3 regions of the Peribacillus sp. FSL K6-5616 genome follow, and region 1 is predicted to be linked to each of the others. Evidence: riboswitches for the same ligand, from Rfam matches in the RefSeq annotation. Region 1 holds a riboswitch; each other region holds the start of a gene.
What was found. Region 1 has a riboswitch for thiamine pyrophosphate ahead of tenA (thiaminase II). Riboswitches for the same ligand answer to the same signal wherever they lie in the genome.
Positions count from the first base shown of each region.

Region 2: another riboswitch for thiamine pyrophosphate. It lies ahead of thiC (phosphomethylpyrimidine synthase ThiC); the one in region 1 lies ahead of tenA (thiaminase II).
Region 3: another riboswitch for thiamine pyrophosphate. It lies ahead of MHB45_RS16825 (ABC transporter substrate-binding protein); the one in region 1 lies ahead of tenA (thiaminase II).

Region 1 covers NZ_JBBOYT010000001.1:1,794,320-1,805,315, forward strand. The annotation lists gene MHB45_RS08550 (AMP-binding protein) at 1-801, shown strand, start outside; gene MHB45_RS08555 (SDR family NAD(P)-dependent oxidoreductase) at 854-1,600, shown strand; TPP riboswitch at 1,729-1,860, shown strand; gene tenA (thiaminase II) at 1,996-2,679, shown strand; gene MHB45_RS08565 (ECF transporter S component) at 2,695-3,273, shown strand; gene MHB45_RS08570 (ABC transporter ATP-binding protein) at 3,292-4,755, shown strand; gene MHB45_RS08575 (energy-coupling factor transporter transmembrane component T family protein) at 4,756-5,532, shown strand; gene tenI (thiazole tautomerase TenI) at 5,573-6,184, shown strand; gene thiO (glycine oxidase ThiO) at 6,186-7,310, shown strand; gene thiS (sulfur carrier protein ThiS) at 7,325-7,528, shown strand; gene MHB45_RS08595 (thiazole synthase) at 7,530-8,297, shown strand; gene MHB45_RS08600 (thiazole biosynthesis adenylyltransferase ThiF) at 8,294-9,313, shown strand; gene MHB45_RS08605 (small acid-soluble spore protein P) at 9,497-9,640, opposite strand; gene MHB45_RS08610 (hypothetical protein) at 9,757-10,020, shown strand; gene sspO (small acid-soluble spore protein O) at 10,183-10,335, opposite strand; gene acnA (aconitate hydratase AcnA) at 10,721-10,996, shown strand, end outside.
Region 2 covers NZ_JBBOYT010000001.1:357,632-368,627, reverse strand. The annotation lists one part of gene MHB45_RS01795 (IS3 family transposase) at 1-631, opposite strand, end outside; one part of gene MHB45_RS01795 (IS3 family transposase) at 631-1,003, opposite strand; gene MHB45_RS01790 (manganese catalase family protein) at 1,145-1,990, opposite strand; gene MHB45_RS01785 (DUF2243 domain-containing protein) at 2,256-2,774, shown strand; gene MHB45_RS01780 (cytochrome c oxidase assembly protein) at 2,821-3,546, shown strand; gene MHB45_RS01775 (carboxymuconolactone decarboxylase family protein) at 3,658-4,023, shown strand; gene MHB45_RS01770 (spore coat protein) at 4,080-4,712, opposite strand; gene MHB45_RS01765 (hypothetical protein) at 4,891-5,034, shown strand; gene MHB45_RS01760 (DUF3231 family protein) at 5,134-5,643, shown strand; gene MHB45_RS01755 (hypothetical protein) at 5,734-5,904, opposite strand; gene thiC (phosphomethylpyrimidine synthase ThiC) at 5,927-7,708, opposite strand; TPP riboswitch at 7,844-7,958, opposite strand; gene MHB45_RS01745 (HAD family hydrolase) at 8,075-8,863, opposite strand; gene MHB45_RS01740 (histidine phosphatase family protein) at 9,016-9,561, opposite strand; gene MHB45_RS01735 (hypothetical protein) at 9,805-10,257, opposite strand; gene MHB45_RS01730 (zinc-dependent alcohol dehydrogenase) at 10,581-10,996, opposite strand, start outside.
Region 3 covers NZ_JBBOYT010000001.1:3,502,844-3,513,839, forward strand. The annotation lists gene sppA (signal peptide peptidase SppA) at 1-914, opposite strand, end outside; gene MHB45_RS16800 (NAD kinase) at 1,122-1,922, shown strand; gene MHB45_RS16805 (TatD family hydrolase) at 1,958-2,728, opposite strand; gene MHB45_RS16810 (ABC transporter ATP-binding protein) at 2,747-3,490, opposite strand; gene MHB45_RS16815 (ABC transporter permease) at 3,474-4,256, opposite strand; gene MHB45_RS16820 (thiamine-binding protein) at 4,253-4,537, opposite strand; gene MHB45_RS16825 (ABC transporter substrate-binding protein) at 4,549-5,544, opposite strand; TPP riboswitch at 5,678-5,787, opposite strand; gene MHB45_RS16830 (protein-glutamine gamma-glutamyltransferase) at 6,101-6,928, shown strand; gene rarD (EamA family transporter RarD) at 7,024-7,953, opposite strand; gene MHB45_RS16840 (amidohydrolase) at 8,034-9,635, opposite strand; gene mbcS (acyl-CoA synthetase MbcS) at 9,789-10,996, opposite strand, start outside.

The DNA.
Region 1 (10,996 bases):
ATAACGTTTACGGCGGGTGCCACTCCTTTTCTGCAGGATACGGTTCAGATGGGGGGGATAGAAAGGTATGACCTCAATTCGCTGCGAGTCTTCGTAGCTTTGGGTGCCCCGATTCCCAGGCATTTAGTAAAGGAGGCCGTGAAAAAAGTACCGTTCAAGATATTGTCAGGGTGGGGACAAACGGAAGATGGCTTGGTAACCTTGACGAGACTTGAAGATACAGAAGAAAAACTGACGAATACCGACGGAATCCCGTTTCCGGGTATGGAGTTAAAGATAGTGGATTTTGAAGGGGAAATCTGTGCCCCGAATATAGAAGGCTCTTTATTAGTAAGGGGTCCGGCTCTTTTTGTCGGCTATTTTAAACGAATCAATGATACGTTAGCTGAGTATAGTGACGGATGGTTCATTACCGGTGATCGAGCATTCATTGATGAAGACGGGTATATCCGGATTTCTGGAAGAAACAAAGACATAATCATACGTGGCGGTGAAAATATTCCAGTCGCTTATGTAGAAAATGTATTGTATGAACACCCGGATATTTCTAGTGCTCAGGTTATTGCGGTTCCAGATTCCCGTCTTCAGGAAAAAGCATGTGCATGTATCAGTATGAAAACGGGAAAGAGCCCGATCACGATGGATTCAATGCAGGAATTTCTCCTGGGAAAGGGATTGGCAAAACAATATTGGCCTGAATTTATTGAAATAATGGATGACTTTCCTCGTACGGCAAGCGGGAAAATTCAGAAATTCCGGCTCCGGGAAATGATTAATGAAAGGATAACCGACAATATATAGGCAGCTTAAATAAATCCATATTGACTAAATAGTGAAAGTGGAGGGGAATATGATGACAAAAAGAATGGCATTTATCACAGGTGCTGGAAGCGGAATTGGCAGAGAAATTTCAAAAAAATTGGCTTCTCGCAATATTAACGTCATCGTGGCTGATATTAATCTTAAAAATGCAGAGGAAACGGTTTCTTTAATCGAAAAGTCGGGTTTTGAAGCCAGAGCGGTCCATTGTGATGTAACGAAATTAGAAAGTGTAAAAAAAGCCGTCGAAGAATCAGTGAACTATTATCATAGAATAGATATATTGGTTAATAATGCAGGCTGGGATAAGGTGGAACCTTTTTTAAAAAGTGATCCCAGCACATGGAAAAGGATTATCGATATTAATTTACTTGGGCAGATCCATACTAGCAAGGAAATTTTACCTCTCATGATTGAAAATGGATACGGTAAGGTAGTAAATATTGCATCCGATGCAGCAAGAGTCGGATCAAGTGGAGAAGCAGTTTATTCGGCTGCTAAGGGAGGGGTTATTGCCTTTACAAAAACGATAGCAAGAGAAATGGCACGTCATAAACTCAACATCAATTGTATTGCGCCAGGTCCTGCTGATACGCCCCTATTTCAAGAAATAGGCTCATATAACGAAGGTATAGCAGGCGCCTTGGAAAAAGCGATTCCATTCCGACGGCTAGCACAACCAGAGGACATTGCCAGTGCTGTTGCCTATTTCGTTTCGGAAGAGGCAGGGTATATTACGGGGCAAACTCTTTCCGTAAATGGTGGATTAACAATGGTTTAATAGATCGTGGTTAAGTGGGTATGGAAGATTGAAAGTTTAGTAACCCTAAATCAAGAAAACTTTTCTAATACGTTTGACAATTGGATTTATCGTGTTAATATAAAGGCAAATGAATTTTAATATACAATTTGTACCACTAGGGGTGCTTTATAGGTAAAAGTTGATTTTTTACCCACAAAAGCTGAGATTGAAGTATGACTTTAAGACCCTTAGAACCTGATCTGGTTTATACCAGCGTAGGGAAGTGGGGTCTGGAACTATACATTTCTGTATTATTTCTTGTACAACCACTTTCTTTACGTTTAAGAAAGTGGTTTTTTGTTTGCAAAAAAAGGGGTGATAAGTGTTTTTTTCTGTTTCGTTCAATGAAAAAATACAATTTGGAGGTAATGGACATGAAGTTTTCAGAGGAAATCCGTAAGGAAGTTGATCACATTTGGGAAGCTAGTTTTAATCATCCGTTTGTAGCAGGAATAGGAGATGGCACATTGCCATTGGAGTGTTTCCGTTTTTATGTCATGCAAGATGCCTATTATTTATCTCATTTTGCTAGAGTTCAAGCCTTAGGGGCAGTCAAAGCTACAGATTTACATACAACAAGCAGGCTTGCCGGCCATGCACAAGGAACATATGAAGCGGAGTTGAAGCTTCATGAGAATTTTTCCGAGAGATTAGGCATCACAAAAGAAGAACGGGAAGATTTCAAGCCTGCCCCGACTGCCTATGCTTATACTTCCCATATGTATCGTGCGGCTTATTCGGGACATTTAGGAGATGTTATTGCAGCTATCTTGCCGTGTTACTGGCTGTATTATGAGATAGGTGAAAAGCTGCAAGGGTGCATGCCCGAAGAGCCGATTTATCAAGAATGGATAGCGGCTTACGGAGGAGAGTGGTTCCGCACTTTGGTGGAAGAACAAATTGCGAGGCTGGATGAGATTGCTGAAAAAGTAACTGAAGAAGATAAGGCGAGAATGAAAGAGCATTTTATTCTCAGCAGCCAATATGAATACTCATTTTGGGAAATGGCTTATCGTTTAGAGACATGGCCCGTTCATAAGGAAACATTAGAAGTATAAAAGGAGAATGAAACAATGAAAAAAGGATTGAAATTAACGGATATATTAGTCACGATCGTGATTGCGGTAGCATTTGGAATCGTTTATATCCTTTGGGGTTCGATTTATTATTCCGTTAAACCATTAGGATTACATCTGGATCAACTTATTTATGGAATGTGGTTTATAGCTGGCCCTGTCGCCTTTTTCATTTTACGGAAGCCGGGTGTGGCACTTTTGGCGGAGATAGCTGCAGCTTCAGGGGAATTCTTTCTAGGTTCCCCATGGGGGCTGACTGTACTGTTATATGGGGTGGTCCAAGGTTTGTTCGCGGAACTGGTGTTCATGGGGTTCAAATATAAAAAATTCAATATGCCGGTGGCCGTTTTAGCTGCGATGGCTTCCTGCCTGGCATCAGTTATCATGGATTTTGCATACGGGGAAATAGGTGCGCTTTCTACTTGGAATCTATCGTTATTCATGATAGCGAGGTTTGTGGGTTCCATATTCTTTGCAGGTGTGACCGCTTATTATCTAGTTAAAGTCCTGGAAGCAACAGGGGTAACTAATCTTGTGCGTCCGGTTTCCAATAAAGATTATGCAGAACTTGATTAAAAGAAGAGGTTGAGGGCCATGGAACCAATCGTTTCTGTTGAAAAGTTAAGAATGAAATTTCCCGGTGATGAATCTTTGATATTCAAGGACCTATCACTATCATTTGATCAGGGAGAAAAAGTGTTATTGTTGGGACCATCTGGATGTGGTAAGTCCACTCTGTTGCAAGTGTTAAGCGGATTGATTCCGAATTCCATCGAAGTCCCGATGAAAGCGGAGAAATTGAAATGCCCTTCTTCATGGGGGTATGTTTTTCAAGACCCTGATAGCCAGTTTTGCATGCCATTTGCCGATGAGGAAATTGCCTTTGTCCTAGAGAATCTTTCCGTCCCTAAAGAAGAAATGAAAGAGAAGATTCAAAATCATTTCCGTAAAGTAGGATTGAACCTGGACCATACAAGTATTGACACATTATCAGGCGGGATGAAACAGCGTCTGGCAATCGCTTCAGTATTGGCCCTTGAACCAGAAGTTATATTTTTAGATGAACCGACCGCCATGCTTGATCCAGAAGGAACGAAAGAAATCTGGGACTTGTTGAAGGAAGTCGGAAAAGACAAAACGGTTATTATCGTCGAACATAAAATTGACCATGTTTTAGAATTCATCGAACGAATCGTGCTTTTAAACGATGACGGTCAAATCATAGCTGATGGTCCAAGAGACACAATTCTTTCCCTATATAAAAATGAAATGAGAGAACATGGAATTTGGTTCCCTGGTGTTTGGGATGAATATATACAGAGTAATGCACCCACTAGGGAATACCATTTTACAGATGGTTTACCCCTTCTGGATGTGCAAGGATTTAGCGGTTTTCGGAATAAAGAGGAAAAAATACACGTTGAAGAGCTGAAGGTCCATTCAGGAGAATGGATTGTGATCAGGGGAGAAAATGGCGCGGGCAAGAGTACACTTTTGCATGCATTGATGCAATTCATAAAAACGAAAGGTACGTATGAATTAGTGGGGAACCCCATTAAAGTGGTGAAAAAACCAACGGATCATATGACGTTTGTCTTTCAAAATCCTGAGTTTCAGTTCGTTGCAAATACTGTATATGAAGAGATTGCTTATTCATTGCGTATTGATAGAAGGCCGCAACAAGAAATAGATGAGAGAGTCCGCTCATTGCTTAAAGTTTTCCGTCTTGAGGCACATCGGGATAAACATCCATTTCAATTATCAATGGGGCAAAAGCGTCGATTAAGCGTAGCAGCCTCAATCGTAATAGACAAAAAAATCATTCTCCTGGATGAGCCGACCTTTGGTCAAGATTCGAAAAATACCTTTGCATTACTGGAATGGTTTGAGGAATATCGAAGACGTGGAATAACAGTGATCATGGTAACTCATGACGATCATATTTCAAAAAACTTTGCAACCAGGATCTGGACGGTTAAGGACGGAAACGTAATAAGTGATGAAAACATCGCGCAAGCCGGATTTGTTGAGACCAAAGTTAAAAGGAGTGTCATGTAGATGAATGTTTCAAACGCAGAAACATGGCTCTATGGAATTAATCCAAGCCTTAAACTTGGTGTGCTGATTGTGTTATGCATCGTGGCGTTATTCATTCACGACCTGAATTATATGATGAATATCACCATTGGCGTATTACTTTTATTTTTGTTTTTTACCGGGCATTCGATAAAACGCATCCTGCTTTTGTCGATTCCCTTTTGTTTCATTTTTATATCCACCTCTTCTGCCATGATATTATTCGGGCAAGGTGAAAAGCTTTGGTTTGAGTGGGGACTCATATCGATTACGGAAGAAAGTTTCATGAGGGGATTACTCGTAGGCTTTCGAGCTTTGTTTTTTGCGGTCCTTGGTTTAACTTTTTCCTTAACGACGAGACCAGTGAACTTGTTTTATTCGTTAATGCAGCAAGTTAGGCTTAAACCGAAATATGCCTATAGTTTCATGGCGGCATTAAGGCTGATTCCCATCATGATGGAGGAGTTCCAAACGATACGGAACGCGATGAAGGTACGCGGTTTCGAAAGGGGAAAAGGAATAAAATCGGTATATTTTAAAATGAAAGCCTACTCCATCCCGTTGTTATCCGGAAGCATCAGACGTGCACACCGAATCGCGGTTGCGATGGAGGCAAAGCGATTTACAGACAGTCGGGATCGAACATACTATTATGAATTCGGGTTTTCAATAAAGGACCATGGTTTCATTCTGTATTTTATCATCCTGCTGTTGGCCGGCTTTTATCTATCGATTCAATTCCCGTTAGTATCCATTTGATTTTATGAGATTGTAACTTTACTAGTTGGGGGTTCTTAGTATGAATGCACATGAATTGCATATTATTTCCACTGGGAAACAGCCAATTGAAAAGTTTGTGGAAATCGCTTCAAACATTCAGGAACATGTCGATTTCTTTTATCTAAGGGAAAAGCATAGGAGTGCAACGGAACTCTATCAAGCAGTGAGGCTATTACATGATAATAAGATTCCGCTTTCTAAGATCATCATTAATGACCGGGTGGATGTAGCCTGGGTACACAAAGTATTTGGTGTGCAATTGGCTTTTCATAGTTTAGATGCAGAAGTCGTAAAAGGAGCTTTTCCAGGGATGAATGTTGGCTGTTCGATCCATTCCATGGAAGAAGCGAAAGCTGCATTCAGCAAAGGGGCCAATTACGCGATTTATGGACATGTTTTTGAAACGGATTCAAAAATGGGCCTTCCTCCCAAGGGAGTTGAGGAGCTTCATGCAATCACAAGAAATGTCAATCTTCCGATAATTGCGATAGGAGGAATAACACCTTTTAATTGCCAAGTCGTGCTGGATGCGGGGGCACGCGGAATTGCGGTCATGTCAGGTGTGCTTGAAGCTGAAAATCCGATTGAAGCTGTTAAAGAATATGCGAAGTCTTTGGGAAAGGAGACATAAGATGAATTCCATATATGATGCAATCATTGTAGGGGGAGGAGTAATAGGTGGGTCCATTGCATTTCAATTAGCCAAGCGAGGTAAAAAGGTCCTTTTATTGGAAAAAGACAGACTTGCCAGTAAAGCATCCAGTGCTGCAGCCGGGATGTTAGGGGCACAAGCCGAGTTAGATGCTGATAATCCCCTTTTTACATTGGCAAGCCGAAGCAGGGGGATGTTTCCAGCACTGGCGGAAGAATTAAAAGATATAAGTGGAATAGACATCGAATTAGTGAACAAGGGCATGTTTAAGGTGGCGTTATCGAGTGATCAAGTAGCCGAGTTGAAGAACATGATCAGAGTCCAGCAAGGTGCGGGGCTTGAGGCTGAATGGCTATCGACCGCTGAAATAAGGAAAACGGAACCGCTTTTATCGGATGAGATTAAAGGAGCCATGTTCATTCCGAATGATGGACAAGTTTCAGCCACGAGGCTGTCGCTCGCTTTTACTGAATCTGCAGCTGCACTTGGTGTGGATATAAAGGAATTTGTTCATGTCTCCGATTTGGTTACGGAAAACGGATGTGTAACGGGAGTTGTCACGGACATAGGTGGATTTTCAAGTGAAAATGTCATCGTGGCAGGTGGCGCTTGGAGTGCTTTCCTCCTAGAAAAATCAGGGATCAGGCTCGACAGTTATCCAGTAAAGGGAGAGTGCTTTTCCGTCCTGACCGATCGTCCATTGCTTGAAAAGACAATCTTCTCACATGGCTGCTATCTTGTGCCCAAAGTTGGCGGAAGAATCATTGTCGGGGCAACGGTTAAAGCGTACACTTTCGATCAAAAGGTAAGTCTTAACGGGATTTCTACGTTAATTGAAAGAGCAACGCAATTGCTTCCGGCGATTAAAGGAACCGAATTGGAAAAGACATGGGCAGGTATACGCCCCCAAACTGGGGACGGCTTGCCGTACTTTGGTGAACATCCGGCATGCAAAGGACTTTTCATTGCAACGGGGCACTATAGGAATGGCATCTTGCTTTCTCCAATTACAGGTGTACTTATAGCGGATATTTTGGAAAGGAAGGCAAATCCCGAATGGTCCCCTTTTCGATTGGACCGTTCGATACAGCCCCTTTTTTCTTGATGGAGGTGGATGAATTGGAATTGATTATTAACGGGGAAAAAATACGGATTCCTGCTGAAGAATCAACAGTTACAGGGCTTTTACAACACTTTAATCTACATCAAAAAGTAGTGATCGTTGAATTGAATGATGAAATATTAGCAAAAGAAAGTCTAAGTGAAACACTTTTGTCAAATGGAGACAAGGTAGAGATTGTACATTTTGTAGGAGGCGGATGATATGTTAAAGATTGGTTCTTATGAATTTTCCTCAAGATTATTATTAGGTACTGGAAAATATCCAAATTTCGATATTCAAAAACAATCAGTGGAGGTTTCGGAGACGGAAATATTAACATTCGCGGTCCGGAGAATGAACATTTTTGAAGCCAGTCAGCCCAATTTTTTGGAAAAGCTTGATTTGAAGAAATACACACTCCTTCCCAATACGGCAGGAGCTAAAACAGCCAAAGAAGCAGTGCGCATAGCCCAGCTTGCAAAAGCATCTGGCTTATGTGACATGATTAAGGTTGAAGTCATTGGCTGTCAAAAAACACTGCTGCCTGACCCGATTGAAACATTGAAAGCTGCTGAAGAATTAGTGAAGCTGGGATTCACCGTATTACCTTATACTTCGGATGATGTCTTGCTCGCTAAACGCCTGGAAGAAGTAGGGTGCCATGCAATCATGCCCGGAGCTTCACCAATTGGCTCTGGTCAAGGCATTATAAACCCACTGAACTTACGGTTCATCATGGAACAATCAGAGGTGCCGGTAATTGTTGATGCAGGGATCGGAACACCCTCTGATGCAGCAATCGCCATGGAATTAGGGGCGGATGGCGTATTACTTAACACTGCTGTTTCCGGAGCAAAAGACCCAGTCAAAATGGCGAGGGCAATGAAACTTGCCATTGAGGCAGGGCGATTGGGGTATGAAGCAGGAAGAATCGAAAAGAATGATTATGCGATTGCAAGCAGCCCGGTTGAAGGATTGAGCATTGGATGAATGAGCGTTATTCACGTCAGGAACTTTTTTGTCCTATTGGGGAAGAAGGGCAAATGAAAATTCGCAAAAAACACGTTTTGGTGATTGGAGCGGGTGCTCTCGGTACGGGAACTGCGGAAGGCCTTGTACGAGCCGGAATTGGGAAACTCACCATTGTTGACAGGGATTATGTAGAGTGGAGCAACCTTCAAAGACAACAGCTTTATTGTGAAGATGATGCACAAAAAAGAATACCGAAAGCAGTGGCAGCGAAGAATCGCCTGAATGCGCTAAATTCAGATGTAATCGTAAAATCACTTGTGGCGGATGTTTCGGTAGATGAATTGGCAAAGCTTGTTGAAGGCGTGGATTTGATATTGGATGCCACTGATAATTTCGATACAAGGATGCTTATTAACGATACTGCACAAAAATATAAAATCCCCTGGATTTACGGTGCCTGTGTAGGGAGTTATGGGATAAGTTACACGGTAATCCCAGAGACGACACCATGTTTGAATTGTTTGCTGGAAACGGTGCCGATTGGAGGACTGACTTGTGATACGGCGGGAATCATCAGCCCTGCCGTTCTAACGGTCGTTGCCCATCAATTAGCGGAAGCTTTAAAAATCCTTGTCGAAGATCATGAATCGCTGAGAAACAAAATCGTTTCATTTGATCTTTGGAAAAATGAACATTCATCCATAAATGTAGCGAAATTAAAAAAGGATACTTGTTTGTCATGTGGGTCAAATCGAACGTATCCCCACCTCTCTTATTCAAATCGAACAAAGACCGCCGTTTTATGCGGAAGGGATTCTGTCCAAATCCGGCCGGCAGTGAAGGTTGAAAGAGACTTAGCGGAACTCGAAAATAATCTTATCGCACAAGGAGGTAAGATCGACAGGAATCCTTATTTACTTTCATTTACCATTGGAACCCATCGGTTGGTCGTTTTTAAAGACGGGCGGGCGTTGATTCATGGAACAAAAGATATTGCAGAAGCAAAAACGTTATATCATCGTTATTTTGGCTGAAATGGCACCGACTTGCAATTCACGTTTATACCCGTGAAAGAGTGCCAAAAAAAGATGCCCTTATAATAGGAAGGTATCGAACATTTTCCCAATGTGACTTATTTGCTCAGAAATATAAAACGAAAGCGGTGTCTGCCTTTTTGGGGCGGCACCGCTTTGTTATGGAACGATTATATAAGCAGCTTACATATCATGACTGCTATTATGCTTCTGACGGGAGTGCTGCCTGTTTTTCACCTTATGAGAACCGCTTAACGGTGCTGGTTGACCTGGGTTATTTCCTTTAGGAGCATTTTTTCGCATATCTTTACCATCGTTTTTGTTCATGTTCGATCCCTCCTATCACTTAAGATAATCAGTCCGTGAAATTTTATTCACATACATATATTTGCAAACCTCGTACATGCTATTGATGGACACTATATTTAAGGAGCTGATTCCAAATGCAGGATAAACAAGATAAGCGAAGGACTTTCCAGGAAGCCCAGCAAAGTTATCAACAAGTATTTGATGTTTACTCATCCATTGAGAAAAGCGCACCGAATTACGGAACGGAATTGAAACATGTGAAGCAGGAAGTGAACGAGGCCTATCAACAAATACAATCTGCTTTAGTCACCGCTTCCGAACATCAGAAAGAACAATTGAAAAAATTCGAACAGGATATCCAGGCGATCGTCAATGAGGTCAATTCTGAGGACTATTGAGTGACAGGTTCTTTCGTCATGAGTCCATGCGCATTAGTCGTGAGTTTTGCGCGTTTTACTTGTGCGTTTCCTGATTTTAGAAAGGAATAGGCTTTTTGAAAAATGCAGGACATCTGCCATTTCAAAAAGCCTATCCTATTTAAAGCCTAGAAATGAGGGGAATCATTGGTTTTTCTTTCTTTTTTTATTGTTCTGCCTTTGCATTTCCGATAATGGCGGTTCATTTCCCAGTTCATCATTGTATCCAGCCCCATTACCTTGCGCTTTTGCTGCATTCATACCTGGTATAACATGATTTGCTTTTTGTTTTGTCATTTCGACACCTCCACCCATAGAATGCGATAATGTCGAATGATTATGTATGAAGTATCAATATGTTTTGCTGGAATAATTTATCAGGCCGAAAATAGAGGTATTTTCAAGAAAATGCATATTAGCAAGGCTTCTTAAATGCACTTTAATATGTGGGGGATTTTTTTCTATAAGAGAAACTTATCAAAAACAATAACTTTCTTGTTATTTACTTATACTCATTTCTATATTAGTATTAAGTTGAAGGAAGAGTTAGGGTGGGAGAAGAGAGAGAAAATTCGACAAACTAACTTTTTTACTTATATTTATAGTAAACATGGTTTCAGTGAACCAGGTTTTACTTTCATGTGCAGAATACGTTCTGACAGTTTAATAGGGGGTAATATTCATGACGAAAAATGACGTATACCAAGCGCGTAAGTCCTTTGAAATTGATGGGCAACGCTACAACTACTACAGCCTAGACGCTATTGAAAAAGCAGGGGATGGCCAAGTATCACGCCTTCCATATTCCATTAAAGTATTACTTGAAGCGGTACTTCGCCAAGTAGACGGAAGAGTAATCACAAAAGAACACGTTGCGAACCTTGCTAAATGGGGAACAAGCGAGCAACAAGATATAGATGTTCCGTTCAAGCCTTCACGTGTAATCCTACAAGATTTC
Region 2 (10,996 bases), 1.4 Mb from region 1:
TTCTTTAACTTGAGGAGGGTTTCCGTAGCCAGGTCCATGGTAATGCGATCTGATACATGGTAAGCCACAATTTCATTGGTCGAAGCATCCTTAATCGTTGATAGATAAGCTTTCTTTCCTTGGCCATAGAACAAATATGTGATATCTGTCAGTAGTATTTTACCTGGAACTTCCTGTTTGAATTCCCTCTTCAAAAGATTCGGCACCACACGGTGCTCGTGAGTGGCTTTCATCATTCGTCTGTACGGATTTGCCTTCCGAATAGGGCATATAATGCTGTACTTCTTCATGATTCGCCGGATACGCTTCAAATTATAGACAACATTAAATTGACCCGCCAAAGTCATTTTGATCTGACGAGCCCCTTTCTTACGATTTTTGAAATGGAATGCTTTTATGATGATTTCTTTCACTACCTCATCCTTTTCATCTTTTCGAATTCTTTTTTCCTGTGATTTCACTGAGAAGTAATTATAATAACCACTTCTTGAAACACCGACTATTTTACAAAGGTATTTCACCATATGTTTTAGTTGATATTTTTCAATCACGGAGCGAATTAGGATATATTTTTGGAAAGGAGGAAGAACTACTTCTTCATCCCCCTTTCTGCAAAACGAATCTTTTTTAACAGTTCGTTTTCTGCCTTTAGTAAGTTGATTTGTGCTTCTAAGCGAGCATTTTTCTCCTCTAGGGTAAGTTTTCTTTCCTTTTGGCGCCCTGAATTTCCTGCTCTAGTGTCACATAAACCAATAATCCCGTTCTTCTCGTAAACTGCTTGCCATCTCTTACTCGCTGATTTAATTCTTTCCGTCCCCAAAACCTCTACATCAAACCCAAATTCTTCAAATATTTGCCTTACGAACTTGCCTTTCTGTTTTTCCGCTATAAATATATGCTTAAATTCATCAGTATAAGTAATTCCTTTTGAACTTACAGATTTAACATAATTATTAGATGATAGTAGTTTGATTTCTTTCTCTGTAAAAAGCTTTTTACTCATAACCTTCTCCAGTCCCATGTTGTGTTTTCTCGTTGTGTTTCTTAATTATACAAAAAAGTACCCTATAGGAGACTTTTTTAGGTGTCTACTCTATAGGGTACAGTTTATCAGGGCCATCGAGCTTTTTTTGAAAAGTTTATATTACCTTTTATTAAACGATTGACTTCTATCCAGGTCATGATGCAATTGTGCTGCCGGAACCTTAGGGTTAGGAATCTGTCCTTTTGCAACTGGTTCAGCTACATAAACAAAATCTCCCGTACCATCTGGGGCGCTTCCTGTTGCCCACAGGCCGTCTGCCGATTCATTACCTTCCGACAAGTTCCAGAATTCGTACGCTTCCGGTTGAGATTCCATTTCCGCTTCCGGTGGGAATGATGCGGGAACAACCACGCCATTTTTTTCTTCAAGTTCTGCAATGGCCGCCATCCATTGATATTGGTGGTAACGATCACGGGCTAACATTTTACGGAAGGTAGCACGTACCCCTTCATCTTTGGTCATATGATATAAACGGGCCACTTGAAGGCGTCCTTGGCTTTCAGCATGCAGATTGGATCGCATGTCCGCTAATAAATTTCCGCTGGCTACGATATAAGATCCGTTCCAAGGCACCCCATTCGAGTTGGTTGGCAGTCCGCCAAGACCGCTTACGAGCAAATGCTGGGGATTGATACCACCCATGATCGCTGCTGTAGCAGGATCTTTTGCGGCTTCTGCTTGATCTTCCGGAGAAGCGCCATCAAGCAATTGACTAATGAGTGAACAAAGCATCTCTACATGTCCAATTTCCTCTGTACCGATATCCATCAGCATATCTTTGTATTTTTCTTCACCACGACAGTTAAATCCCTGAAAAAGATATTGCATCATGACAGTCATTTCCCCAAACTGTCCACCTAACACTTCCTGAATTTGACGGGCAAGCATCGGATCTGGTCGATCTACCTTAACTTCAAATTGCAATTCTTTTTGATGGCGAAACATATTAACTCCTCCTTTTTTTATATGATGTACGGTTTTTTATTACCCGCCTGTACATGCTTAAAACCATAATTCAGTTATAATGAACAATAATTAGAAGAAATTTACATACCGTTAACATTGATGACTGAACTAAAAAGCCAAGGATTTCTTTGTGCTATGAATCCCTCAATAAATAAGATATATAAAAGGTCCATTTACCTGTCTATAACTTTAAAATACAGGGTAAAGTAGAAAGAACCATATATAGGAAAAAGGAGGATGGAAAATGGATTTCAAGCCTCGAAATCAAAGAGATCAATCCATTTCAGAATTACGTTATACTTATTCCGCTCGTAACCTATGGTCCGGTTTTCTATTCGGGATCGGATTGGTTGCATTCATCGATGAAGCCATCTTTCATCAACTATTACATTGGCACCATTTCTATGACAAGTCCACAACCAGTATCGGGCTTGTCTCGGATGGTTTATTTCATGCTCTAAGCTGGTTCGCAACGGTCGGGTCGTTATTCATGTTCGCTGACCTTCGCCGTCGAAAGGGATTATGGCTGAAAAGGTGGATAGGGGGAGTTTTGCTCGGGGCAGGTTCTTTCCAGTTATATGACGGAATCATCCAGCACAAGCTCATGCGCCTCCATCAAATCCGTTACAATGTCGATATTTTCCCATACGACTTGACTTGGAACATTGCTGCCACAATCATGATCTTGATCGGCATTACCCTCGTCATTCAAACAAGGCGCAGCTTACTTAAAATGAAAGAAGACGCCAGCAATGCACAGTAATGGACATATTCATGATAATGGAACTGGTTTTGAACCGATTTTATTGATGCTACTCATGCTGGTTATAGTGATTTATATCGCAGCTGTCATCATTTCGAACCGCCGCTATAAAAAATGGCCTTTATACCGTACCTTCTTTTGGATTCTTGGCACTCTCTGTGCAGCCTCTGCAATCATAGGCCCAATAGCCAATCGCGCGCATATGGACTTCACGGCGCATATGGTTGGTCATTTACTGCTTGGAATGATTGCACCCATCCTGCTCGTGCTTGCTGCACCCATTACGCTTGCACTGCGAACACTTGATGTACAATCAGCAAGACGCCTTTCAAAGGTGTTGAAAAGTTGGCCGCTGCGGTTTTTAAGCAATCCAATCACTGCCTCTGCGCTTAATATTGGAGGGCTTTGGATCCTTTATACGACTGGTCTGTACGGGTTGATGCATCAGAATGCCCTTCTGCATGCATTAGTGCATTTTCACGTGTTCATAGCTGGCTATCTATTCACTGCGTCTATGATTTATATGGACCCTGCCCCCCACAGGTTCAGCTTCTTGTTTCGAGCTATCGTATTTACAGTTTCACTGGCCGGCCATGATATCCTTTCTAAATATATTTTTGCCCACCCGCCAAGCGGAGTCACCAAGGTACAAGCGGAAAATGGCGGAATATTAATGTACTATGCCGGTGATGCGATTGACGTTGCACTTATATGCATCCTTTGCTATCAATGGTTCAAAGCCACCCGGCCCAAGGGGTCACTAGCCTTGTAGGAAGGCGGTTCCATGATTACTTCGGTAAACTCCTGCGTTTCTGTTTAATCGTCCAACATTTAGCTCATACTAATTTTTGATGAAAAATTTTTGGATGGAGCTGAATGAAAAATGGAATATGAAGCGAATAATTCTACTGAAAATGCTCTTCGTGATTATAAAGCTGGAATCGGTGTCTTTACGCATAAAATGCCAGATCTTGCTGAGAAATTCAATTCGTTTACGGAAGAGTGCTTTAAAGAAGGTCAATTGTCCAAGAAAGAAAAACAGCTTATCGCACTAGGAATAAGCTTATATTCACAAGATGAATACTGTATTATCTATCACACAAAAGGATGTCTTGATCAAGGCTGTTCCGAACAAGAAATTCTTGAAGCAATTGGTGTGACCGCGGCATTTGGCGGAGGAGCAACCATGAGCCAGGCTGTTACCCTCGTCCAGGAATGCATTCAGGAAATAAATCAGATGAAACAATGATAAAGAAGGGATAGGAGAATCAGTCCTATCCCTTCTTTATGTTCTTAAAAATGCTTTTAATGACTCATGTTGTTGTTATTTCCTTGTGCGGGGGCATACGAATTCATCATTTGCTGCATATCCTGCTGTGCAAGCTGAGGAACTTGGTAATAATGATGTTTGTTTTGATATATCGAAATCTCATAAGCCATTTCAATGCAGTTCGGAACGGAATCTGCAAATACGCGGCGAACCACCGGATTCGTTATTTCAAGTGCTGCCATCGCCTTCATGGATGCTGCAGACTTAACAGCTGCAAGCATCAAGCCTGAAATGCATTCATCCGTAATTTCCGATACGGATTGCAAAGGTTTCTTTGGCTGAGTCGGTGTCAATCCATATATAAAATCGTTACCTTGATTCATTTTGTAGCTCTGAGTCGGTTTAGAAGGATCCTGGCCCGTTTGGAAGCACTCCAATGAAATATTATATTCATCTTGGATGAACTGATATTGACGATCCAGAATGTCGAGTAATTCCTGATCTTGGACATGCTGACGCAAAAGAGTATACGTGTTTAAAGTACCAATCGCTCCCGACAGCACTTCATGTACATCGAATACTTCGTGACCACCGTGATTCAATTGTGGGGGAATGGCACCCGTTTGCATGTTCTGGTGTACTTGACCTTGTTGATTTTGGTTTTGCATTGTATTTCCCTCCTCATTTTATCAATCAAGCGAACACGTTTAGTATGTTAAACCCCAACCGGATTATTCAGTCTAAACTCTTCCAAGAAGACCAATAAGCTGCTGCACCATTTTTTCTGTATAAAAAAACCGTGGCGCTTTAAACTATAAACACTTTATATACATGGGAGGATTTCTAATGACACATCAATGCTTCTATTGTAGTGATGTCACGGAAGAAAAAAAAATACATGTCGTAACATTTCAAGTTACTGACACGGATAGAAATGAAATGCTCTGTGATGAATGTTATCAAGAATGGCTGCAAGGAATAAAAGGGTAAGCATTAAAAGCCCTCTAACCTTTCCCAAACATCAACGATGCATGCTTGGATGAATTCAGGGTAACTTAAATGCGTTAATGAATTTCAAGGAGGATGGTTATGGGAATTTTAAGCGGAAATCCGAAAGATGAGCCTATGCATTACGGAGAGGTATTTGGAACATGGGCATTTCTAACCACTACAAAAGGGTTGATTGCCTGTCATCAAACCATGCTTAATCATACTGGCGACAAGGACCTGCATAAATTGCTTGTTGAAGTGATCAATCAAGGAAAACAGGAACATGACCAACTTGAATCGTTATTAAAAGAAAATAACGTAGGACTGCCTCCCTCACCACCTGAAAGGCCTAAAGCTAATTTGGAGGATATTCCCGTCGGGGCACGTCTTCAAGATCCTGAAATCTCCGCTTCAGTATCAATCGATATTAATGCAGGATTAGTTGCTTGCAGCCAAATGATGGGTCAATGCATCCGCGAGGATATTGCACAGATGTTTGCGCAATTCCATACCAACAAAGCTGCATTGGGTGCTGACTTCCTTAGATTGAATAAGGAAAAAGGATGGCTTGTCCCTCCTCCTCTTCATATTAATAAAACAAGTATGTAAATAGTAATGAAAGAGCCCCTTAATCATGTTTTGTGACTGAATGTCCAACATGATTAAGGGAGTCATTCCATAAGGACGATTATGGAATCATTACCATTGCAGACTTTCGATCAAGTGGCACTTTGTACATTGTTGACTATAATCATTTTTCACAAATTCATGGTTACAATTCTCCCGAAAAATGTTCAGCTCCCTTTTCAGCTGCTCCAATTGAGTTTCCAACTGTTTCATTTCAACTTTTATCTGGATTACCCGATTCATCGAATTCTCCCTCTCGTTGGAATCATTGATAGATTTCCCCATCCGTTTTCCTAAATTCATTCGCTTTTTCTTTAAGCCCTTCATCGATTACCGACTCAAAACCCAGACCCTTTTTCTTCGCCAAATCACGGATGTCCTGAGAGATTCTCATGCTGCAGAATTTCGGTCCGCACATTGAACAGAAATGGGCTGTTTTGGCCCCTTCTGCCGGAAGAGTTTCATCGTGATATTCAACCGCCCTTTCAGGATCAAGGGAAAGATTGAATTGATCTCTCCAACGGAATTCGAATCTAGCCTTCGAAAGGGCATCATCCCGTTTTCTTGCCTGCGGATGGCCTTTTGCAAGATCAGCTGCGTGTGCTGCAATTTTATAAGTAATGACCCCTACCCGAACATCCTCTTTATTCGGCAGTCCCAAATGCTCTTTCGGTGTCACATAGCAAAGCATGGCCGTTCCAAACCATCCAATCATGGCAGCACCAATCGCAGAAGTGATATGGTCGTATCCAGGAGCTATATCCGTCGTCAATGGTCCCAGGGTATAGAATGGTGCTTCTTGACAGACTTCCAGCTGCTTATCCATATTTTCTTTAATCAAATGCATCGGTACGTGACCGGGTCCCTCCACCATGACTTGAACGTCGTGCTTCCAAGCAATCTTCGTCAATTCCCCAAGTGTTTCCAATTCCGCAAATTGTGCCTCATCGTTTGCATCTGCAATGGATCCCGGACGGAGACCGTCACCTAATGAGAAAGAAACATCATACGTCTTCATGATTTCACAAATCTCTTCAAAGTGTGTATAGAGAAAACTTTCCTGGTGGTGGGCCAAGCACCATTGTGCCATGATGGAGCCTCCCCGGGAAACAATACCCGTAACTCGCTTTGCTGTCATGGGGATGTATCGCAAAAGTACACCAGCGTGTATGGTGAAGTAATCGACACCTTGCTCAGCCTGCTCGATTAATGTATCCCGGAAAACTTCCCAATTTAAATCTTCCGCGACCCCATTCACTTTTTCCAATGCTTGATATATCGGAACCGTCCCAACCGGCACAGGTGAATTCCTGATAATCCATTCCCGCGTCGTGTGAATATTCTTTCCTGTGGAAAGATCCATTATGTTGTCTGCACCCCATCGTGTGGCCCAAGTCATTTTCTCCACTTCAGCTTCAATCGATGAACTGACAGCTGAATTTCCTATATTCGCATTTATCTTCACGTGAAAATTACGTCCGATGATCATGGGCTCACTTTCAGGATGGTTAATATTTGCCGGAATGATTGCCCGCCCGCTAGCTACCTCTTCCCTTACAAACTCAGGGGCTACATTTTCCCTGATCGAAATGAACTCCATTTCTGGAGTAATGATCCCTTTGCGGGCATAATGGAGCTGGGTTACGTTTTTTCCTTTCACCGCACGCAATGGTTTTCTTTTCAATCCCGGAAAAACTTCGGCATTGGATTGTGACTCCACTTTTCTATATCCGTTATCTTCGGGCTTTATTTCACGCCCTTCATACTCTTCAACATCTTCCCGTTCCAGAACCCAGCTGCGTCTGATCGGGGCAAGGCCTTTATGAATATCAATCGGATATTCTGAATCCGTATAGAAGCCGCTTGTATCATATACACGTAAAGGCGGATTCTCCTCTTCACCGAATGCCCCTGTCGTCGGACTTAGCTCAATTTCACGCATAGGTACTTTAATATCGGGTCTAGATCCCTCAACATACACTTTTTTACTCCCGGCAAAACTGGACATAATTGAAACGTTCATGTCATTTACTGAATTACTCTTCATGATTTCATTTCTCCTTTTTAAGTTCATTTAAAAAGGACAAAATCCAATCCACTTCGCACGAAAAAGCCAGGTCTCATATTAAAGACCCGGCTAACGTTAGTATGACTACAGAAATGACCAATTGAAAGGTCATCGTTTAGTAGATTCTAACTTCCCCACGCTGGTATGAACCAGATCAGGTCCTGAGGGTTAAGAAGCTTAAGCGCTTCTCTCTCAGCCCAACTTTTATTGGACACCCCTAGTCTGAATAATTTAATTGATTACAGGGTAACTATATCTCACCCTTTTCATTCTGTAAATAATTTGAAAGACCTAATATTTTCATTGCAACTCTCCAAAATTTGTTATTTGGAGGAGGACCGCCAATTAATTCCCCAGGCTCTCAAGGATAGGGAAAAGCTCCTCTAAATGCTTGATTTCATAGGTTGGAAGCACTTCATTCCGTTTCTTATCATGGCGATTTATCCAAACCGACTTTATACCTACCCGTGATGCTCCAAGGATATCGGTCATTAAATTATCGCCGACCATCAATACTTCATCCTTATCCAGCTCCATGATTTGCAAAGCATGCTCAAAAATGGAGGCATCCGGTTTACCTCGACCAAATGCGCCTGAAATCACGATTTGGTCGAAATAAGGAACCAGTTCAGGCGTTATTTCAAGTTTGGTATTTTGCAGTTCAGGAGATCCGTTCGTTAGCAATAGCAAGTTGTACTTCCCTTTTAATTCATCCAGAACACGGAATGTTTCTTCATAGATAAATGGCTTTTTGCGTCTTTCGGCCGGGAAACGTTCTGCCAGTTCAAGCCCAAATTCCGGGTCATCGATCCCTAATGCCTTCAAGCCCCTCGTCCACGCTTCTTTCCGATAAGCCGGTGCGATCCCGGCCATCTTCCGGAATTCATCATGATCATCCTGAAAATTCCCCCATAGTCCCTCAAATGGGTTGATTCCGATCATTTGAGTGAATGCATATGTATCGTAAGAAGAATAAAGATCACGCGCTTCCTTCCGCACCGCTTCTTCAAACTCGTCGACATTCAGACCATATTTCTCCTTGGCAACTTCGCATGTGGCCACAAAAGCCTCTTTTACACTTTTCTGATCCCATAGTAATGTATCATCTAAATCAAAAAAAACTGCCTTCAGCAAAATGTCCACCCCTCTTTCCCCAATATTGAATTCGTAAAAATTACACTATTACAATAATAAACCACAACCAATAAAAAAAGAATAACTATTCGGAAAATACATGCCTCTTTCTTCGCAAAATGGCTTACCTTTTCCGGTGGGGAACCATATATTCATTTCCCTTTTCCGCTTTCAAATACATACAATTTTCCATTACTGGCAATCTTGAACTTTGGACCGGTGAACCCCCGTCGGATCAGCTCTTTCCTCATATATACCATGAGGGCGGCATGACTCACGATCAGAACATTCCTTTCCCCCTTTGCAAAGACTTCATCCAATACATTATTGATCCTTTGCTCTGCAATCTTAATTTCCGCCCTTGTCTGCTTGTTGATCACCGAGCAGCAGCGAATCCAGATGGCCCAAAGGATGAACGGCAGCTTAACCCTTCCTCTCAAAGGGGGAGAAGGTATTTCCCGCAGCTCCTCCATCCGATGAACCGTGCCTGGAAAGATGTGTTCCGCTGTCTTGACGGCTCTCGACATATCACTGCAATAACATTCCTGCCATTCCTCCACGCCAAATAAAGTCGTTCCATAAATAATATCCGCTGCATCATAGTCCACAAACCATTGCTTCATATCATCCGCCGTCACAGATTTCCCAGTAGGAAATTCATGTGCCACCTTAAAATGCCGTACCAAACCAATTTTCATATATTCTCCTTTTTATCTTTTAAAATATTCGTTTCTATTTCTTATAAAAGCCCTTAACAATATATTAACCTATGTAAAGCTATATAATAAATGCAAGTTGAAACCATTAAAAGCCTACTGAGCTCCCCTTGTGCATGGTTAAAGGTTCTCACAGATTGTGTCACTGCAAGCATTTAATTATCATAAGGAAAAATATCATGGCCATATGTAAAAAAGAGAAAGCATATCGCCTTCTCCTTTCGTTTAATCTATGAATTGGAGTTCTGTTACCGTACATCTTTTCCTGAATTTATATTTCCCGCTCAAATCACTGAATTGATAATCATTTAGGGATTTACCCAGTTGTTCCTTTAGTTTATCCGCCGTGATGGATTCCTCAACTGTCTCTTTCCAATTTTCATTTCCCATTATCTCTTCGAACGGAATGGTAGTCAGGACTTCATCATATATCTGGATGCTTTGATCGATGCCGAAGCTGCCATAGATACTGCCATTTTCATCGGCAAAGATATGCTCCGATTCCAATTCTTCCACCAATACTTCCAGATAACCCTTTGACTTAACAGGCTTGATGGCAATCTCCGCTTCTGCCTTTACAGGTCCCAATCTCTTATCGATGATCTCTATCGTCAATTTAACGTGAACGGGCGGATAACCAAACCCTTCACAAAGTTCTGCTGCCGAGTTATATACCATCTGAACATCCTCCTTTTGTCACTATCATTATATAATATAAATACTCCATTCCCTTACCAAAAACCCTTAATCAAGATCACTCGGCAATGCATCTCTCCTTCATCATCGGAAGGGTCAATCGTCACATTCCCGGAATCCCCTTTAAAAGCATCATAGTAAAAAAAACAGTGTACCCCCGATTTCCTCAGTTCACGGGTAGGATGAGCATTTATCCCGCGTCATTTATACGTTTATCGATCATGCACCATACACTTTTATCTATTTACGAACTCAACTAAAAAATCCAATGCAGCTCAGGGGCATTGGATTTTTATAGCTACACATTATTGCTTTAGCACCACTTTAATACATTCATCTTCATGATCGTTAAAGATTTGATAAGCCTCACTCGCTTTTTCGAGAGGGACTTTATGGGATATGATTTCCGTAGGGTCGATCTCTCCAGCCGTGATTTTATCAAAAAGTTTGGGCATGTAGTGAATGACCGGTGCTTGTCCCATTTTCAGGTTAATGTTCCGCTCAAATAAATTGCCTAATGGGAACATATTATATTTCGATCCGTATACGCCAGTCAATTGGATCGTGCCGAATTTACGTACGGCGTTAAGGGCAATCTCGATTGCACTTAACGTTCCACCCTGAAGTTTCAGCTTTTGCTCAATCGCCTCTATCGTCGATTTCTTCCCATCCATTCCCACACAATCTATGACCACATCGGCCCCGCCTGAAGTGATTTCCT
Region 3 (10,996 bases), 1.7 Mb from region 1:
ATTTTTTGCGCACCCATACTGAATAATGAACCGAAACCTGCCTCATCTGTATAACGGATAACTTGAGCATCCTTTTTACCGATATCAGTTTTCATAGCGGCAATTACATCATCCAAATGGCCGAAATCATCGATAAGATGGTTTTCTTTAGCCTGGCGTCCATCATAAATGCGGCCATCGGCAATTTCCCTTACTTCCTTCTCAGTCATACCGCGGCCGTCTGCAATGATTTTTACAAATTGATCATAAGAATTATCGATCATGTCTTGGAGTATTTCACGTTCTTCACCAGTCATTTCCCGGGTTGGACTCATAATATCTTTGTGTGGTCCGCTTTTGATGGTTTGGAACTCAACACCATACTTCTTGGCCAATTTCTCGTAATTATACCCCTGCATGATGACTCCAAGTGAACCGGTCATCGTTTCTGGGCTGGCATAAATCTTATCGGCTGGTGCAGAAATATAATATCCGCCTGAAGCAGCCATAGACCCCATTGATACATAAACAGGTTTTTTCACTTTCTTGATATCAAGGATCTTTTCATGAATCTCTGCACTTTCGACGACACCGCCGCCTGGAGAATTCACCCGAAGGATGATTCCTTTGATATCATCATTTTCCTCTGCCATCTTCAGCTTATCCATGAAGGCACGGTGATTATATGTTGTTGAACTAAGTAATGAGGCTTCTCCTGTATCTTGAATCGTGCCCTCTACATCAAATACGGCAATAACATTAGTGTAATCATCGCCTTCTATGACTTCCTCGTAAAATGCACTTTCGGAAGCAAATAATTCATCAATGATATTTTCCGTATCCGCTGTAAATAGAGTAGTGGCCGCCCCTACAGCAATAGAAACAAAAAATAAAACGGCTGCGATTCCAAGTGCAGCCCAACGCTTTCCATTCATCTGTTTTCCCCCTTAAATATATGTATCCTTCTTACCATACGAACTAATACCAAAAATGTTTCATTCCATGATAAACTAAGACATATAAAATTGTAGCAAAGAATCCTCAAATTGGAAATGCATTGGTCCATTTTGCACAAATTGCATTTATCGTAAACAGGATATAGAAAGCCCTTTCATCACCATACATACTAGGGGGGAAACATGATGAGCAATCGAAGGAATATTTATTTTTTCCATGCACCGAATGCTGAGATGCTTAGCAAGGTTGAATACTTATCAGACTTGGCGAAGCAACATTCGTATGAAGTCATCCAGGATTTCACAAAAGCGAACATCATCGTAAGCATCGGTGATGACGGCACATTCCTGCAGGCAGCCCGTAAAACCGGGTTCAGGGATGACTGTTTATATGCGGGCATTTCCACGACAGGTAACTTGAATATGTATTGCGATTTCCACTTGGAAGACAGTGATAAAATGATTGATGCCATGACAAGGGAGCAAATCGAGGTGCGTAAATATCCAACCATCTCTATCCAATTGGACGATCAGCCCTCCTTCTATGCCCTTAATGAACTCAGTATCCGCTCTTCGATCACCAAAACGTTCATCATGGATATTTTCATTGATCAACTCCATTTTGAAACTTTTCGCGGGGACGGGATCATCATTGCGACTCCGACCGGAAGCACCGCCTATAATAAATCGGTCAATGGGGCCGTTGTCGATCCCCTTCTCCCTTGCTTCCAAGTGAGCGAGCTTGCTTCCGTCAATAATAATACCTATCGGACCCTAGGCTCCTCATTCATCTTAAGCGGTGCTAAGACGTTGACCGTCCACCTTGAACAAAACGGACCAAGCTATCCGATCGTCGGAATGGACAATGAAGCGTTAAGCATCAATCATGTCGAAAAGGTAAAGGTCCGGTTAAGCGGTAAAGTCATCAAGACCGTTAAGCTAAAAGACAATTCCTTTTGGGAAAAGGTTAAAAGGACCTTTCTCTAAACGAAAAAAGGTACCGGATATGATAACCGGTACCTTTATATATGATAAAAATCTTTCGTATTTCGATAAAGGGCTTCATAGACATCCTCAATCGGCAATCCTTTAATCGAAGCAATTTGACGCACACTTTCATGCATCATGCCGGGATGGGTCCATTCCCCATTGAAAACCCCTTCAAACGGCCATGGTCCATCCGTTTCTATCATCATCAGCTTAAGTGGATAGGCCGAAACTAATTCCTGTATTTCCCTCTCATAACATACATCAGGTGTAATCGAAATGCGGTAGCCCTTTTCTGCCATTCTTTCAACTGTCCGGATATCCCCTTTAAACCAATGAAAGTGTGCCCTTGTGATTTGATGCTTATCCAAAAGGTCGCAAACGATAGGTGCATCGTCATGGACGGCATGAAGGATGACCGGCTTTTCAATCTCTTTAGCTAAGGTCAGGAACCTTTCCAGTATCACTATATATGCTGAGTTATCAATATTGGGGTTTTCCTGCCTTAAGTAATAGGGCAGCCCAACCTCGCCTATGGCAACCATATTGTGACGATGTTCCCGCATCCAGCTCAATAATTCATTCACTTCTTCATCACTCGGGAGGGGCTGCTCTGGATGAAAACCAAAGGCAGGCTTAATTCGTGAATCTTTAAGTGAAAGCTGATAATTGTTAATCGAAGAAGCCAAATTCATGGAAACAGTCAGCAAGGATTCCAACTGAACCTTTTCCATGTCTTTCAGGATCTGCTTCCGCTTAACAATATCATACTTATCCAAATGGATATGGCTGTCGATGATTCTCAAATGGTATGGCCTCCTTACTTAAGTAGTGAAAGTTGGCTTGAGTGCTGCATATAATTCTCTCTTCAAATGAATAAATTCATCACTAAGAAGCTGTTCTTCTCTTCTTGGCCTTGAAAATGGAACTTTCACTTCTTTGATGACAGCAGCCGGTTTTGCTGATAACACATAAATTCTATCTGATAGGAAAACCGCTTCATCTATGCTGTGAGTGACAAAAAGCACCGACCTCCGATTTTCTTCCCAAACCGACAACAGCCATTGTTGCATTTGCAATCTTGTCAGTTCATCCAAGGCAGAAAAGGGTTCGTCCAGGCACATCAAGTCCTGTGGACTTAAGATACTCCGAATGAATGCGGCCCTTTGCTTCATGCCTCCAGATAATTCATGCGGATATGCTTTATCGTATTCTTCTAAACCAGCTTTCATCAAAAGGGTTTTTGCCTTTTCTTTATCTCTGGTCCCAGTAAGTTCACTTCCAAGCAAAACATTTTCCAATATCGTTCTCCAAGGTAAAAGGGAAGGCTGCTGAGGCATATAGCTGATATGGCCCTTTAAGCCATTTATCTTTTTATCATCCAGTGAAATGATGCCATGATCAGGCTTCAAAATGCCGCCGATCAAGTGGAACAATGTACTTTTACCGCTTCCCGATGGCCCAAGGATCGTGACAAATTCCCCATCATTCACATGGAAATTCATATTCTCCAAAATATTCTGCTTGCCATCGAAAGAATAGGAGACGTCTTTAATTTCCAGCTTCATCCTTTTCGCCCTCCTTTCTCTTCCAAGAAACCAAGTATTTCTCCAGGAAAGTGATGATTCCAAAAAAGATCAGGCTCATTCCCATAATGATGAAAATGGCTACAAACACCCGATCTGTCCTGAACGCTGAAGAAGCGAGAGTCATATAAACACCAATCCCCGATTTTGCCCCAAGCCATTCCGAAATAACTGCACCCATTACACTATAGGTAGCTGAAATTTTCAGGCCGGAGAAAATGAACGGGATCGAGTGAGGAAGTTCCAGCTTCCAAAATAACTGGTTTTTTCCCGCTCCCATCATCTTGAAATAATGCTTAAGCTCGTATGGTGTCTGGCGAAAACCGTCCAATGATGCAACCGCAACCGGAAAAAAACATACAAGTGAAATCACGATTAACTTAGGCAGCATGCCAAAGCCAAACCAGATCACCAAAAGCGGCGCCAAAACAATGATGGGTATATTTTGTGATAGTATGAGCAGAGGATAAACCGCGTCCTTCACACCTGGAAATAGGTGTAGGATTGCCGCGATCAATAAGCCGATGCAACTTCCAATAAAAAATCCCGACAACGCAAGCTCGGTTGTGGATATAAGGTGTCCGTAAAGATTGCGGGACGACTCAATTCCTTCAATGAAAATGGCCGATGGAGCGGGAAGCAGCCATTCTTCAACTTTCAATAAGACTGTCACTGACTCCCATACTATCAGCAACAATAATAAAAGAAAGAAGGGAGCCCCCTTCTTCCAAATTCCCCTTCCGATCATGCCCGATATTTCTCCGTTAACGTATCCATCGTAATCCCGCTTGGCTGATATAATATTTTCACTTGTGAAATGACATTCGGCGATCCTATTTCAATCATTCTTACATTCATTTTTTCTATCACGGCAAAAAGCTCGGAAAGTTCCCCCTCCATTGTCGTTTCTAGCGGGTGAACCTCATACTTGACACCTGATTCTTCAATGATCTTGATTGCTTCATCGACCATAGGGATGACATTTTCCCCTTTAGGAATAATTTGTATACTAATTAATGAATTGGCCATTGTATCTCCTCCTAGTTTGGTAAAAATTCATTGGTAAATGCCTTTTCAGGATCGAAATCACCTTCAAGAAGCTTATTTTCAGTCATCCACTCACTGTAATTCTTCCAAATTTCAAGCTTTTGTTCACCCCATCGCGGAGCATCATCCTGATACTTGTCTGCAAGCCACTCCTGGCTTCTCTTCACCAGTTTTGGATCAAGATCCGGTGCAGACTCGATTAACATATCCGCTGCATCATCAGGATTCTTAATCGCAAACTGGTACCCTTTCGAAGCTGCATGAACGAATGCTTTAACAGTCTCGAAATCTTCTTTTATCATCTTTTCATTTGTAGTCAAAACAGGCGTATAGTAATCAAGCTTATCAGAGTATTCGGTTAAGTACACCATATTAAGCTTTTCATTCCGCAGCTCGGCCTCAATGCCTGTCCAACCATAATAAATCCAGGCAAAATCTATATCCCTTTTAACCGAAGTGAAAAAATCCATGTCCCCTGTATTGACTATGTCCACTTCATTTACATCCGCATTTTCCTTTTTCATGAGTGAATCAATAATGGCCTTTTCAACCGGAGATCCCCAGCCGCCATAAGTCTTCCCTTCAAAATCCTTGGGAGTCGTAATGTCCTTTTCCTCTGGGGAAGCGAATCCCGAGGTATTATGCTGGATGACGGCAGCTACCGAAACAATCGGTACGCCCTGCACGCGGGCCTGTGTTATGCCCTCCTGGTAACTCACGCCAAATTCAGATTTCCCTGAAGCGACAAGCTTATCAGCACCAGCTTCACCTGGCATGATAATTTCCACATCAAGACCTTGTTCTTTAAAATAACCTTTTTCCTTGGCTACATACAATCCTGTATGGTTTGTATTCGGTGTCCAATCGAGCACGACCAATACCTTTTTTAATTCTTCATTTTTAGATGCTTCTTCTTTTTCATTGGTTCCGCCTGCTCCGCATCCAGCTAAAAGGAAGAACGAAGTTAACAGTGGTAAGAATTTATTCAAGTCATTATCCTCCTACACATTCTCATTCTATAAGATCCATATGCCGGAACCATATTAGGGGGCTATTCAAATACTGGATAAAAAAACAAAAAACGCCCGAAGATGAATTCGGACGTTAACATACAAAACAGAAAATCAGTCATAATATGTTCCCTCCGCTGGCATCACCCAGATCAGGTTCAAAGAGTCAGCATCTAATGGATGCAATCTCAGCCAGCAGTACTGGCCCCCCTACATTTCTCGCACATATGAACTTTTCTCTCTCATTATATCAATTCATAGGGAAAAAGGAATACTAATTTGCTTCTACTCTCTAATTTGAAAGGTATTCCTTGCACTTCAGGATATCTTGCAAAACATCTTTTGGAACGAAAATCATTGAAAGCAAAATAGTTCTGCCTCTTTCCGTTCCAATCATTCCTGGCTGCAACGGTGGCGGACACGTTCCAAATAGTCATTTCTTTGCAAGCATTCATATAATGAGCATTACGTGTAGACATTTTTGTTTACTGGTTTTATTAAACCCTTAATTTCATAAGCAAAAGGTGGATATGTCATGATAAAGATTAATCACAAATGGTTAGATGTCAGTCAAATCCAACCAGGTGCAGCCTCTGCCAGATCGCTTGAAACTCTTCAATGCTTGGCGGAAGATTCTAACGTTTTTGAATACCGGAACTTTGGGGATTTTAATTTCGAGATACAGCTGAGGAACCGGGTCATAGAGGCAGCTATTGCGTTGGATAAAAGCGGGCCGGAATTTTCCACACTTGAGGAGTCTCAATCCAATCAGCGTTATTGGCACCTTTCAAAGGATGGCACCTTCACCCTTCAGCCAGGGATTCTCCCTCATGATGCGCTCGTTGACATTTTCATGAATGGGGGGCTTTATGCCTTCGAATGCGGGACAGCAATAGTCGTCACTTTTTTAAAGGCGATTTTGGATTTAATCGGCCCCAGGAATTTCGACTATCTTTTTTCAGACCTATTTTTATATGACTGGCGCCCTCCAAGGAATATGGCTCTCAACGTTCACCAGGGAAGGGACTATTTACCAGGTGATTGCGTTTACTTCAAAAACCCTGATCACGACTTGGCAACCCCTGAATGGCAAGGTGAAAATGCCCTATTATTAGGGAATAACCTCTTTTATGGCCACGGGATCGGGATTACCACTGCACAGGGAATCATCGATGAATTAAATAGCAATAGAAAGCCGTACGCCACCATATCAGCATTCCTGACAACACATATCATTTTCCTGGATAGTTCCTTCTATAGACAATTCCAACTGAATTCCCCCCGTGCCAATCCCGATAACAATCCTGCCTGCCTTTCCAATTGTATTGTTTCTGAAATAGGTTCGAAGATATACCTTTCATGACCCTGGCATTTCGCCTATGCCATAAAACCGTTTTATTGAGTAACGACATAAAAAAAAATGCTTGGGCAGAAATCTCCCCAAGCATTTTTTTCTTTTCACGCACCAATATTCCCTTTGCCTTTGAACCTGCGGGCACTTGCCTGCCCCCATTTCGTTATGGATAGTGTATAAACAGCCAAAGCTGACCATATGAACAAAAAGGCTAAAAGATGTGCTTTGGTGAAACTTTCATGATAGACGAATACCCCGATCAATAAAGATAAGGTCGGAGCGATATACTGAAAAATGCCAAGCATCGATAACGGGATCTTCTCCGCCCCTTTTGCAAAATATAAAAGAGGCAATGCCGTGGCAATCCCGCCGCCCACCAACAGCAAGCTTGTGCTTCCGTCTGTAAAGAATTGCATTTCCGACCTGTTCATCAAGTAAATCAGGTAACCTAGGGCCAGAGGCGTTACCATCATCGTTTCAAGCGTCAGCCCGATTGCCGATTCGGCCTTGATCATTTTTTTTGCCAGACCGTATAATCCAAAGGTCATGGCCAAAACAAGAGAGATCCACGGGATCGTGCCGAAATGAATGCCAAGGATCAAGACTCCGATTCCTGCAAGCAGGAATGAAATGATTTGGGCCCCGCTCAATTTTTCTTTTAAGACTATCACTCCCAATAGTACACTGACGAGCGGATTGATATAATATCCAAGGCTCGTGTCGAGGATCCGTCCTGAGTTAACGGCCCATATGAACACTCCCCAATTAGCTGTAACAAGCAGTGACGCCGTTAGCAATGCCGTAAAGAGTTTCGGATTTCCCATTATGTTTTTGACATAATCAAGAAACGCCTGCCATTTTTTCATGAACATCAATAAAACCAGCATGAACACGAAAGACCATAATACCCTCTGAGCTAAAATTTCTATTGCACCGACTCCCTGAAGGAACTTCCAGTAAACCGGCACAACTCCCCACATCATGTAAGAAAGGGCTGCATAAATCGCCCCTTCTTTTTGTTGATCCACTTTCATAACAAGCCTTCTTTCCATTTACATTCCTTTATCTAATTCCATCTAACAATTTTGTATTTCCATTTCTTTTTTTGCAACTGTTAATTTTTATCATACATGATTTTGTCATCGATGACCGTCATGACCGCCTTAGCTTTCAGGAGATCATCCGGTGCAACAGCAAAGACATCCAGATTAAACACGGTAAAATCGGCATCGTACCCTTTATTGATCACACCGCGGCGTTTTTCCTGGCCGATTGCTGCAGCACTCCCTTTGGTATACAATGCGAAAGCCTCGAAAACGGAAAGCCTTTCAGACAAACCATATACGGTACGGTCCTCACTGTTGATTTTCATCCTTGTGACAGCTGCATGAATGCCCAAAATCGGATTTAATGGTTCAATGGGTGCATCCGATCCTCCCGCACAAATGATGCCCAAATTCAAATAGGTTCTCCAGGCATAGGAGGATTCCAATAGATCGGCTGGCACCTTTTCTTCCACCCACGGAAAATCGGACGGAACGAACCCCGGTTGGATATCAAAGATTACCGGCAGCTTCGCCGCCCGCTCCAAAAGCTCCGGCCGAACAATCTGCGCATGGATGAGCCGGTCCCTCTGTCCCTTTTTCGGGGGGAGGGCTTCAATTGCATTCAAGACGTATTCAAAAGCGAGATCGCCAATCGCATGGACAGCAATCGGCATTCCGGCAGCCCTTGCTTTTTCCACCCATTCCTGAAGCTCGTTTTCAGTGAATATCGCGACTCCATTCGTATTCTTTTGATCTACATAAGGTTCGCTCAACAGGGCTGTGCGTCCGCCTAAGGAGCCGTCGGTAAAGATCTTCATGCTGTCGAATTTGATATATCGCGTACCTTTCTGATAGCCGCCGCCTGCTGCCAGCATTTCTTCAAACGCTTCGTGATGGACGAGCAAGTTGGCGCGAAAGGCCATTTCCCGGTCCTCGATTACCGATTTAAACGCCTGATATGTCGGCATGAAACCATTGTAGTAATGGAGGTCCTCGGTATGCCCCCCAGTCAAACCTAGCTTATATGCGTCTTCTATGGCCTCTGTGAGCGCGTTTTCGATATACTCTTGATCAATGCCGGGAAGGCTGTCTAAAATGAGGTTCTGCGCCTGGCTTTCTTTAAATAATCCATTTAAACGTCCGTCAGGATAACGGCAGATCACCCCGCCTGAAGGTTCTTTTATATCTTCTTTAATATCCGCTTCCAAAAGGGCGCGCGAATTGACCACCAAGGCATGACGGCAGATCCTTTTCAATACGATGGGATGATCTGCCGATATCGCGTCAAGCTCATCCCGTAATATCAATTCAGGTCTCGGCCATTCATTTTCATTCCACCCTTCGGCAACGATCCACTTTCCGGCCGGGGTCTTTGAGCACTTTTCCTTCAAGGATTCCATGATCGACTCCCTGCTATCCATCAAAGAGAGGTCTAGACGAAGCAGCCTTTCACCATGTCCGACCAAATGAAGGTGACTATCCACTAATCCCGGCAGCATCGTTTGTCCTTTTAAGTCGATTTCCCTGGAAATATTGCCGGCATGTTCATTTTTCAAATGGTCCAGGCTGCCGGTATCAACAATTACCCCCTTTTCAGTGAAGACTGCCTCCACTTGTTCATTTTCTTTAACCATCGTATAAATCGACCCATTGAACCATAACGTTCCCATTCCGGCTTTACACTCCTTATTAAATGATTGTTACTGTGCAGATATGCAGTAAGTGTACCATCTCATATCATGAATTCCCATATTTATGCTTTTACCCAAGCCCCTGTCAATAAAAAAAAGCCAGCCTTGGAGGCTGACGGTCATGCATTTCGATCAATTGTTAAGAAGTGCTTCTTCCCTTTTCCGTAAATCCACCCGTTTGATTTTACCTGATGTCGTTTTGGGCAGCTCTTCTAAAAATTCGATTTTCCTTGGATATTTATATGGAGCAGTCAATTCTTTCACGTGCGATTGAAGCGTCTTGATCAAGTCCTGGCTGTTCGGATCGATATCATCCATCAAGACGACATACGCCTTGACCACATTTCCCCTTATTTCATCAGGACTTGCTATAACGGCACACTCTTTAACATATGGATGCTTAACGAGTGCATCTTCCACTTCAAACGGTCCGATCGTATATCCCGAACTGATGATGATATCATCAGAACGACCCTCAAACCAGAAATAACCATCCTCATCCTTTTTCGCTTGATCGCCGGTGATATAATAGTCCCCGCGGAACTGCTGCGATGTCCGCTCGGGATCTTTAAAATATTCCTTAAATAGGGCAGGTGTATCGACATGTACGGCAATATCCCCCACTACGCCAGGCGAACAAGGTTTACCGGAATCATCGATGATTTCCACATGGTTGCCCGGAGTCGGTTTGCCCATTGAGCCCAATTTAATTTCCATGCCTTTCGTTACACCAACCAACAAGGTATTTTCGGTCTGTCCATACCCATCACGCACTTCAATCTGGAAATGGTTCTTAAAGACCTCGAACACTTTTTGATTTAAAGGCTCTCCCGCCGATACAGCACTGTGAAGATGGGATAAATCATAATCATCAAGGTTATCCACCTTTGCAATCAATCGATATTCGGTTGGCGTGCAGCATAATGCATTCACTTTGTAGTCCTGTAGCAGCTGAAGATATTTTTTCGCCTCGAACTTTCCATGATAGGCAAGGCCTGTCGCTCCTGTTCCCAGAACCGCCAGGAAAGGACTCCAAATCCACTTTTGCCACCCTGGGCCTGCCGTTGCCCAAACGACATCCGTTTCGCTGATCCCGAGCCAGTTTGCAGCAGACGTTTTCAAATGGGCATAAGCCCATCCATGTGTATGGACGACCCCTTTTGGATTCCCTGTCGTTCCGGAAGTATACGATAAGAATGCCATATCCTCACTCTTCGTGTCAGCGATGGTCAGCTGATCGGATTCCTCATCGGCGAGCTCATTCAAATCCAGCCAATTTTCGATTCGTTTTCCGATTGAAAACTTCAGGAGGCTTTCCGCTCCTTCTATTTCATTCAATT